Regions from separate parts of the Arthrobacter sp. CP30 genome, predicted to be linked through region 2. Evidence: riboswitches for the same ligand, from Rfam matches in the RefSeq annotation. Region 2 holds a riboswitch; each other region holds the start of a gene.

Region 1 (3,269 bases), on a different contig from region 2:
GCCCTGACGCACAGGTCCTACGCGTACGAGAAGGGCGGCATCCCCACCAACGAGCGCCTTGAGTTCCTCGGTGACTCGGTGCTCGGCCTCTCGGTGACGGACGCGCTGTACAGGGACAACCCGGATCTGTCCGAGGGTGAACTGGCGAAGCGACGGTCCGCCGTGGTCAGCACCAGGGCGCTCGCCGGCGTCGCCAGGGCACTGGACCTCGGCAGCTACGTGCTGCTCGGCCAGGGGGAGAAGCTGACCAACGGGCGGGACAAGGCCTCCATCCTCGCCGACACCATGGAGGCCGTGATCGGCGCCGCGTACCTGAGCCACGGCATCGAGACCGCCCGCGCCATGGTCATGCGCCTCATCGGTCCCCTCCTGCGGGACTCCGCCGTGCTCGGTGAGGGGACGGACTGGAAGACCCGAATCCAGGAGACGGCAGCGGGCAGGCGGCTCGGCGCCATCGACTACCAGGTCGACGGGACGGGTCCCGACCATGCGCGCACCTTCACCGCGCGTCTCGTCATCGGCGGGGTGGAGTACGGCGCGGGTGGTGGGCACTCGAAGAAGGAGGCCGAGCAGGCGGCTGCGGCTGCTTCGTGGAAGCTCCTCGCCGACGTTCAGGACGTGCCTGCGACCGTCACGGGAGCCGGCGACGTCGGCGTGCGTCCTGCAGGTGTCGTGACCGGTCGCTCCGGCGGCGCGCGGAGGCACACCGACCACGCGGGGCTCCCCGAGCGCTCAGACTCCGACGACGGAGCATGAGTGCCTGAACTCCCCGAGGTGGAGGTGGTCCGGCGGGGACTGTCCCGCTGGGTCACCGGGCGGGCGGTCGAGAAGGTCGACGTCCTCGATCCACGATCCCTGCGTCGTCATGTCAACGGGGTCGAGGATTTCGTCGGTGACGTCACCGGCGCGCGCATCACCGATGTGGTGCGGCGCGGGAAGTTCCTCTGGATGGTCCTCGAGGATCCGGCGGCGGATGACGCCGCCCCGCCGCTGGCGCTGATGGCCCACCTCGGCATGAGCGGGCAGCTGCTCATCGAGGACGCAGCGGCGCCCCCGGAGAAGCACCTGAAGGTTCGCCTGGCCCTGTCGCGGGCGACGGGGGAGGACGGCTCCGCCCTGCCCACGGATCTGCGTTTCGTCGACCAGCGGATCTTCGGTGGGATGTTCGTCACGGGCTTCGAGCCGACACCGGACGGTCACCCCGGTGGGCTGGGGGGAAGCGACACCGCGCTCGTGCCCCACCAGGCCGCGCACATCGCCCGCGACCCCCTCGATCCGGCATTCTCCTTCGAGGAGTTCCACCAGCGCCTGCGCCGCCGTCGCACGGGGTTGAAGCGTGCCCTGCTCGACCAGGGACTCGTCTCGGGGATCGGGAACATCTACGCCGACGAGGCGCTGTGGGCTGCGCGCCTCCACTATGCGCGGCCCACGGAGACGATGCGCCGACCCGACACCCGGCGCATCGTGGACGCCGCCACCGAGGTGATGACCCGTGCCCTTGCCGCTGGGGGGACGAGCTTCGACTCCCTCTACGTCAACGTCAACGGTGCATCGGGCTACTTCGCCCGCGATCTCGAGGCCTACGGGCGTTCAGGCCGGCCGTGCCGCAGGTGTGCTGCAGAGGGACGGACCACGTCGATCCGGCGGGAGCATTTCATGAACAGGTCCTCCTTCTTCTGCCCCGTCTGCCAGCCCCGGCCGCGGAACGCGAGACCCTGAGCAGCGCCGGGACAGCGGCACCCGGCCGTTCGTGATCCAAACGTGACAAGTCGGGGATCACCGCGTACCGTTGAACCCGCGCCCGCTCCACCACGGAGGGGCGCCCCTCCTCTCTCTGCCTAACCCTGTCGATGAGGACGGACCGTTCGCTACACACATCGACAGGGGCGGGGGAACCGATAGCGGACCCACTCACGGGTCCTAGGGGTCAAGACGCGCGTGCACCAGCTCTGGGGCGGTGGTGCACGAACACCACGTCCGGATGTCCCATCCGAACCCGACAGCTAACTTCGTAGGCATTGGGAAAGGCATCAGCATGTCCAAGAAGAGCCATATCGCACGCCACCGGGCAGTCCCCACGCGTGTCAACCCCCTCGTTACCGCCTCACGGGCCGTCTCCGCGAGCGCCTCGATCGCCGGCAAGCCCGCCGCCGTCGTCGTCGCGGCCTCCGGCCTCATGCTCGGCGCGGCACTGCCCGCCAGCGCTTCCGGCGAGATCAGCGTCCAGTCGGTTCCCGTCCAGCAGGTCGCGGCCACCCCCGCCGCAGCCGGTACCTACACCGTCCAGTCCGGTGACACCCTCGGCAGCATCGCCGCGGCCCATGGCGTCAGCCTGGACACCCTGTTCTCGGCGAACGGCCTGGGCTACGCCTCGGTCATCTACCCGGGCCAGTCCATCGCACTCGGCGGATCCGCCGCTCCCCAGCAGCAGTACTCGGTGCAGTCCGCCTCGATCGTCGCCGCTCCCGCGGCAGCGCCCGTCGCCGCTCCCGTAGCAGCGCCCGTCGCCGCTCCTGTCGATGACGCGCCGACCTACAGCCTCCAGTCCTCGTCGATCGGCGCCACCGGCATCGTCGGAACGGCCATGCAGGGAGAGGGATCGGGCTACGTCTACGGCGGCACGGCCTTCGGCGGCTGGGACTGCTCGGGCTTCGTCCAGTGGGTCTACGCGCAGAACGGCATCAACCTGCCGCGCACCACGTGGTCCCAGTTCGCCGCCCTGCGCCCCACCGGTAACCCCCAGCCGGGTGATCTGGTGAGCCAGAACGGTGGGAGCCACGTCGGCATCTACCTCGGCAACGGCCAGATGATCAGCGCACTGAACCCGTCGCAGGGTACGCAGGTGCACCCCGTCTCCGTCATGTCGGTGGACGGCTACTACACCCGCTGATCGATCGGTCGGCCCACCCGGTCCGCGGTCACGCTGCGAGCCGAAGGAGTGAGGTCGAGCTCCAGCAGTGACGCCTGACGAAGGGCGGGATGCACAGCATCCCGCCCTTCGTCGTACCCCCGTTCCGACGCCGGCCGGCACCATGTCCGAGCGGTCGGGAGCGCCGTGCACGTCGAGCACGGGGCAGGCTCCGCAGGCTCCGGCCGCGGACGACGGCGCGTGCTCGGCGTGATGGAGGTCGGTCCGGCTGCCGGACGACCGGGCGGGTGGGACAGGAGTGCGCGAAGCCAGCGGGGGCAGGCGGTCTGCAGGCCGGTGTCAGGTCGAGTAGTGGCGGGCGAGCCGCTCGAACCCCTCGTCGATGCCGACCGCCGGACGC
Region 2 (3,269 bases):
GACGGGCGGGGGGCTCAGTGTGAAGTCCGTGATGTCGTAGTACTTCCCCGACTGGCTGTAGCCCTGTTCGGTCCACAGGCCCCTGAGCACGCGGATGAACTCCTCCGTGCGGACATAGCGCTCGTCGTGCTCGAGCCACTCGAGGCCGAAGTTCACGAACTCGTCCTTCAGCCAGCCGGAGACGATGTTCACGGCCGCGCGGCCGTTCGAGATGTGGTCGGCCGTGATGATGAACTTGGCCAGCACGCCCGGGTGCCACATCCCGGGGTGGACGGCGGCGATCACCTTGAGTCTCTCGGTCGCGGCGAGGAGGGCGAGCGAGAAGCTCGTGGCCTCGTGCTGCTTGTCCGCGCCGTAGGAGGCGGCGTACCGCGTCTGTGACAGGGCGTACTCGAAACCGGCGTCCTCCGCGATCCGGGCGAGCTTGCGGTTGTAGTCGAAGTCCCAGCTGGTGCGCTGCTCGATGGTCGAGACCACGAGACCACCACTGACGTTGGGGACCCAGTAGGCGAACTTCAGGGGAGTGGACAGGTCGGCGACGCTCATGACTTCCTCCATCGTTCTGGCAGTAGCACCCTACTGTCCCCGTGGTGCACGGGGGCCAGGGTTGCTGCGGCGTCAATGAGCCAGATCTCTCGGCCGCTCGGGATGGTCAAGCACGAGTGTGACATCGGGGTCGCGACAATCCAAACAATGTGTCGCTCTGCGTGGTGCCGGATGTCAGGGCGGAGTCCTGGTCCGTACGCCTAGGGTTGGTGCATGGATCACGGCGGAACCGAGGAGTGGAGGGCTGCTACGCGCGAGCAGGAGCGCCTCCTGTGGAACACCCTGTGCTGGGTCGGTGCCGTCCTCACGCTCGTCCTGGCCGGCAGCATCGTGGCGGCATCGAGTATCGGCGGGACATCCGTCGGAGTGTGGTTCTTCGTGCAGCAGTGCGGCCTGCTGATCCTCAGCGCGACGGGGACCGTGCTCGCCTTCCGCCGGTGGCGTTCCGCGGGATCGCGCCGGGAGCGCGCGCTGCAGGGCGATCGGTGACCGGCGGGAAGGGCAGGATACGCCCCGTTACAGAAATGTGACAAACGCCCGGAGCGCTGGGTACTCTCAGTCGGTGCTCCCGTCCACGTGGGGCGCTCCCGCACGGATTGCCGAGCCCTGCCGCCGATCGGGATACGTCCGCATACACCGAAGGCAGGGACGGGGGAACCATCAGTTCCACCGGACGCGCAGGATCCCTGCACGCGTCCTCGGGGTTAAGTCGCACCGCACCGCCCACCGGCGGTGCCCGCGGCCGGGTGACTCCCATCCGAACCCGACAGCTCACCCCGCAGGCATGGGAGAGGTATAGAACCATGTCACGAATCACTTCACCGGCACGCCACCGCGCGGACGTCGACGGAAACCTCGCGCTGCAGGGCCTGTCCCGCGCCGCGAAGAGCGGAGCCACCGCCGTGGGCCGCCCGGTCGCCATCGTCGCCGTGACGTCGGGCCTCGCCCTCAGCGCCGTCGGCACCGCACACGCCGGCACCTACACCGCCGAGGGCACGACGGCTCCGACCGCCGCGGTCGCCCCCGCTGCCGCAGCAAGCGCCGCGGGCACCGCTTACACCGTCGCCGCCGGCGACACCCTGGGTGCCATCTCGGCCCGCTACGGCGTCGAGCTCACCACGGTCCTGACCGCCAACGGCCTCTCGCTCGCATCGGTCATCTTCCCCGGACAGACGATCGTCATCCCCGCCGCCGGTGCTGCTGTCGCGGCGCCGGCCCAGACGGTGTCCGCCCCGGTCGCCGCAGCACCAGCTGCTCCTGCCGTCCAGCAGGCCGCCGCAATCGCTCCGGCTCCGGCCGTGTCCACGGAAGCCGGATCGGGTGTCTACCTGGCCTCGGCAGCGATCACCCCGGTCGCCGCCGAGACCGCTCCCTCGGGCAACGCCGCGGGCGCCATCCTCGGCTCCGCCCGGGCGCAGCTCGCTGCCGGTGCCGTGCAGGACTGCACCGTGCTGGTCGAGAAGGCCCTGCGCGCGGCAGGTATCTCCGTCGGAGACCTCGGCCCCTCGCAGTTCTTCCAGTTCGGCGCCCAGGTGTCCACCCCCGCTCCCGGTGACCTCGTCATCACGGGCGGCCACGTGGCCGTCTACGTCGGCGGTGGCCAGGTCATCAGCAGCGGCATGAACGGCATCAACGCCACCATGCAGCACCCTCTCTCGGATCTTCCGGGAGCATCCTTCGTCCGGGTGGGCTAATACCGGACGGACCACGCACGGGAGACGGCAGGCGCTTGGACGGGGCGCCTGCCGTCTCCTTCGTTTAACCGCGGGGCAGACCTGCCGGAGTAGCGCCTCGGACGCTGAGGCGGAGGACGTCCTGGATCCCGGGGATGCACCCCTCGTTCTGCAGGGATGTCGTGTCCCCCAGCTCCGTGCCCTCGAAGAGCTGCGTGAGCAGGCGCCGCATGATCTTGCCGGAGCGCGTCTTCGGCACGTCCTTGACGACCACGACGGCCGAGGGGCGTGCGATCGGGCCGATCGCCTCGGCGACCTGGGCCCGCAGCGTCCCGGAGACGTCGATCGACGGATCGGTACCGGTGGCCAGCACCACGAAGGCCGCGATGGCATGGCCCGTCACCGGATGGGCGATCGGGCACACGCCCGCCTCGACGACGAGCGGGTGGGCGACGAGGGCCGACTCGATCTCGATCGTCGACAGCCGGTGACCGGACACGTTGATCACGTCGTCCACGCGCCCGAGGATCCAGGTGTCGCCGTCGTCGTCGTACCGCGCGCCGTCGCCGGCGAGGAACCAGCCCTCGGCAGCGAACATCCGCCAGTAGGAGTCGAGGTAGCGCTGGGGATCGCCCCAGACGGTCCGGGCCATCGCGGGGCCGTGACGGTCGACGACGATCAGGCCCTGCTCGCCCGCCGGCACCGCCGCGCCGTGCCGGTCGACGATCCGCGTGGAGACCCCCGGCAGGGCCCGCGCCGCGCAGCCCGGCTTGAACGAGGAGTCCGTGGGGCTGGGGGAGAGGATCGTGGCGCCGGTCTCGGACTGCCACCACGTGTCGACGACGGGGAGCTCGTCGCGGCCGAGGTTCCGGCGGAACCAGCGCCAGGCTTCGGGGTTCACGGCCTCGCCGACCGTCCCGAGGACGCGGAGGCTCGAGAGGTCCCAGGTGGACGGGACACCGTCCGGGAACCAGCCCATGAGGGAACGGACCAGGGTGGGCGCCGTGTAGTAGCTCGTCACGCCGTAGCGTTCGATGATCTCGAAGTGGC
Region 3 (3,269 bases), on a different contig from region 2:
CCGGGCGGCAACCGACAGCCGCAGCAGCCGGTCTGCGTAGGAGACCCTTTTATAGAAAGATGCAGCCATCGTCGGGGAAATGTGGAATTCAGGTGACCGTAGGACGAAAACTCGGTGAGTTTCTCATCGGGTCAGCGGACACCGATGAACATTGGCCGTGAAGGTGTCGCTGCCTCAATGATGATCGACCTCAGTAACGCAACCCAACCACCGGTTGCGGCGATACCCCTGCAGCTCTCGCGGTCGGTAGTCGGTCAAAGCCGTATAAGGGACTAACAAGACACCCCTGTCATCGAGCCGGGGGCCACGCCCTACTCATTGAGGACTCGGCCGCGATGGTGTTGGGAAGCTTCGGTTTTCTAGAGTGCCGAGGCCTGCGCTAGTGACCGGCTGTTGTCGTTGACCCCATCGAATGGGTTCTGTCATCTCAGCAGCCGCCCTATGGCTTGAGTCGCTTCCTTAATTCTCTGATCGATCAGACCTATGTCGGTTGTATCGCCGGTGATGTTCGTACCTGCTGCCTCCCGTGCAGCGTCTGCAACGCAATGCGTCAGGTGACTCTCAAGGAGCCCGAGACTGAAGGCATGCATGGCACTGTTGACGGCAGCGACCTGAGTGAGGATGTCGATGCAGTACTTGTCCTCCTCGACCATTCGGGCTATACCACGAACCTGACCTTCCATGCGCTTGAGCCGACGCAGGTAGGCACTTCTGTCAGCGGCGTAACCATGGTGAGTGCCACTACTCTCATCAACGTTCGGGGCTTCGCCCGATTGTGTCGCACCCCTGGAGGAGATGTCATTAAGGTTGTGTTCGGTGCGAAGTGTCATCTTTGCTTCCCTCATCATCATCGTCGACGACACGAGTGGCCCAGTGCGTTGACGACGCGGTTCTCAGCCGTGTGAGATGCACGGTCCCCTAAGTATCCGTGAAGAAGGTGAACCAGGTGAACGATCATCTGACCAAGAAGTTCCGCGTCGTATCTGGTCATCTGTTTCTCACCCCGTCACTGGCATCCTTCAGGAGTGTGCGTTATGGGAACGTGACAATCGATACCACCCTAGGGTATTGTCCTCACGTGACCCCGGCACCCGCCGAGTTCGCTCTCCCGCGCAGAATGCCGAGCCCTGCCGCTGCTCCCGGGACCCGTTCGCATCACCCAGTTGGCAGGGACGGGGGAACCACGTTTCCACCGGATCGCGACACGTCCCGTGTTGTTGATCCTCGGGGTTAAGCCGATCTACGAAGTCTGTCTGCCACGGTTCGTCCTATGACGCTGTGATGGATAGATCTTCGAGACGGCCGGGTGACTCCCATCCGAACCCGACAGCTCACCCCGCAGGCATGGGAGAGGCAATCACCATGTCACGATCGTCCATTCCGGCACGCCACCGCGCGGCCGTCACTCACTCCGTCGCCCTCGAAGGCCTGGCGTATTCGGCAAAGACCGGCGCCGTCGCACTGGGTAAGCCGGCCATCGTCGCCGCCGCAACCGGCGGCCTCGTCTTCGCCGTCGGAGCCCCCGCAGCGCAGGCAGGAACGTACTCCGAAGCCGCATCGACCGCCGTCACCACCCAGGCACCTGCGGTGCAGGCCCCCGCTGTCCAGACCCCTGTTGTTCAGGCGTCTGCAGCTGGTACCTACACGGTGGCTTCCGGTGACACCATGGGCGCGATCGCTGCACGCCATGGTGTGAACCTTGATGCGCTGCTGGCCACCAACGGCCTGTCCTTCGCATCGGTGATCTACCCGGGCCAGCAGATCAAGCTTTCCGGTCCGGCCGCTGCCAGTGCTGTTGTGAGCCCCGCAGCAGTGCCTGCCGCGCTCCCTGCCAACCAGGTCTTCTACAGTGCACCTGCCCCGGCACCTGCTCCCGCCGCAGCGCCTGCCGGCATCTCCCTCACCTCGGCATCCATTGCGCCCATTGCAGCAGCCCCGGCCGCTCCGGCTGCCGCTCAGCCCACTGTTGCCGCTAGCGGCGTCGGTGCTGCCCTGGTCGCCTCGGCCTACGCCCAGATCGGCTCCACCCAGGACTGCACCATTCTCGTCGAGCGGGCCCTGCGCTCGATCGGCAAGAACGTCGGGGACCTCGGCCCCATGCAGTTCTTCCAGTTCGGGACCGTCGTTGCCACCCCGGCTCCTGGTGACCTCGTCATCCGCCCGGGCCACGTCGCCATCTACGTCGGCGGCGGCAAGGTCATCAGCAGCGGCATGAACGGCATCAACGCCACCATGGAACACCCGCTGTCCGACCTCGCCGGATCCTCCTTCGTTCGCGTCAGCTAGTAGAACTGTCTGCTGAAGCGAATACCCTTGAGCTGAGATAGCGGCAAGTGCCCTGGACGGGGGTGCTTGCCGCTATTTCCTTTTCCACCTCCTCAAATCCCATCCACAGGCACCACGAGGAGGACAGCAGAACCGGCCCGACCACTGAAACCTGCACGTCAAAGTAACGAGCGTCGGCTCAAGTTCCACTGATGCAAGCCAGCCTGGTGCTGTTGCCTCGAGAGGTCCTCCTCACGCGACGCGCATTCGCTGTGGCACAGGCACGCATCACTGATCAGAACTCTTTGGCGGTGATGACCAAGGGGCGGCGATAATGAATGAGGAAGGGCGGGCAACAGTGAACGAACCATGGGTCAGCGGACCGGTATGGATACCGGAAGCACCTCCTTCATGGGCAACGTACCTGGCGCCAACCTTGCAGCCGATCCCGCTGATACCTGCAATCGCCTTACTACTGGGCCTTTTGTACCTGACAGGTGCGATCCGCCTGTGGACATCCGGTAGATCCTGGCCGGTGTGGCGGACAGCAGTTTTCCTCTCAGGGTGCATGATCATCATGATCACCATGGGTGCCGGAGTCGAGGGCTACGGGCTGCGAATGTTCTCCGTCTTCATGTTCCAGCAACTCACTCTCATGATGGCGGTGCCGCCCTTGCTGGTTCTGGGCCGGCCAGGCACGCTCCTCTTACGCGCAACTCCTCACCGTGGCCTCGGCCGACCGGTCCTGAGGCTTGCGCATGCTGGTCTAAAGTCCAGAACGGCTAGAATCCTGCTCCATCCGGCCTTCATGATCCCAGTGTTCCTGGTGAGCTTCTACGGGGTCTACCTCAGCGGTATCGCAGACGCGATGCTGCCCTCCTGGTACGGACACATCACGTTGGAGTTGCTGTTCCTGATTTCTGGAATCCTCTTCACGGTTCCAGTGCTGTCCACGGATCCGCTGCCGGTCAAACAATCCCATCTCGGTCGGTTCCTCGACATCT

Evidence for each region. A riboswitch is a leader RNA that binds a small molecule or an ion and turns the genes downstream of it on or off. The one in region 2 is predicted to bind cyclic di-AMP.
Region 1: another riboswitch for cyclic di-AMP. It lies ahead of ACTIMO_RS09715 (C40 family peptidase); the one in region 2 lies ahead of ACTIMO_RS04960 (C40 family peptidase).
Region 3: another riboswitch for cyclic di-AMP. It lies ahead of ACTIMO_RS01885 (LysM peptidoglycan-binding domain-containing protein); the one in region 2 lies ahead of ACTIMO_RS04960 (C40 family peptidase).

The regions. Positions count from the first base shown of each region.
Region 1 covers NZ_JBQEMM010000006.1:31,997-35,265, forward strand. The annotation lists gene rnc (ribonuclease III) at 1-756, shown strand, start outside; gene mutM (bifunctional DNA-formamidopyrimidine glycosylase/DNA-(apurinic or apyrimidinic site) lyase) at 757-1,719, shown strand; cyclic di-AMP (ydaO/yuaA leader) riboswitch at 1,857-2,033, shown strand; gene ACTIMO_RS09715 (C40 family peptidase) at 2,036-2,890, shown strand; gene ACTIMO_RS09720 (NAD-dependent epimerase/dehydratase family protein) at 3,209-3,269, opposite strand, start outside.
Region 2 covers NZ_JBQEMM010000002.1:336,252-339,520, forward strand. The annotation lists gene sfnG (dimethylsulfone monooxygenase SfnG) at 1-558, opposite strand, end outside; SAM riboswitch class I at 552-655, opposite strand; gene ACTIMO_RS04955 (hypothetical protein) at 760-1,035, shown strand; cyclic di-AMP (ydaO/yuaA leader) riboswitch at 1,171-1,346, shown strand; gene ACTIMO_RS04960 (C40 family peptidase) at 1,350-2,240, shown strand; gene acs (acetate--CoA ligase) at 2,305-3,269, opposite strand, start outside.
Region 3 covers NZ_JBQEMM010000001.1:373,728-376,996, reverse strand. The annotation lists gene ACTIMO_RS01890 (metal-sensitive transcriptional regulator) at 423-830, opposite strand; cyclic di-AMP (ydaO/yuaA leader) riboswitch at 1,142-1,360, shown strand; gene ACTIMO_RS01885 (LysM peptidoglycan-binding domain-containing protein) at 1,363-2,286, shown strand; gene ACTIMO_RS01880 (cytochrome c oxidase assembly protein) at 2,600-3,269, shown strand, end outside.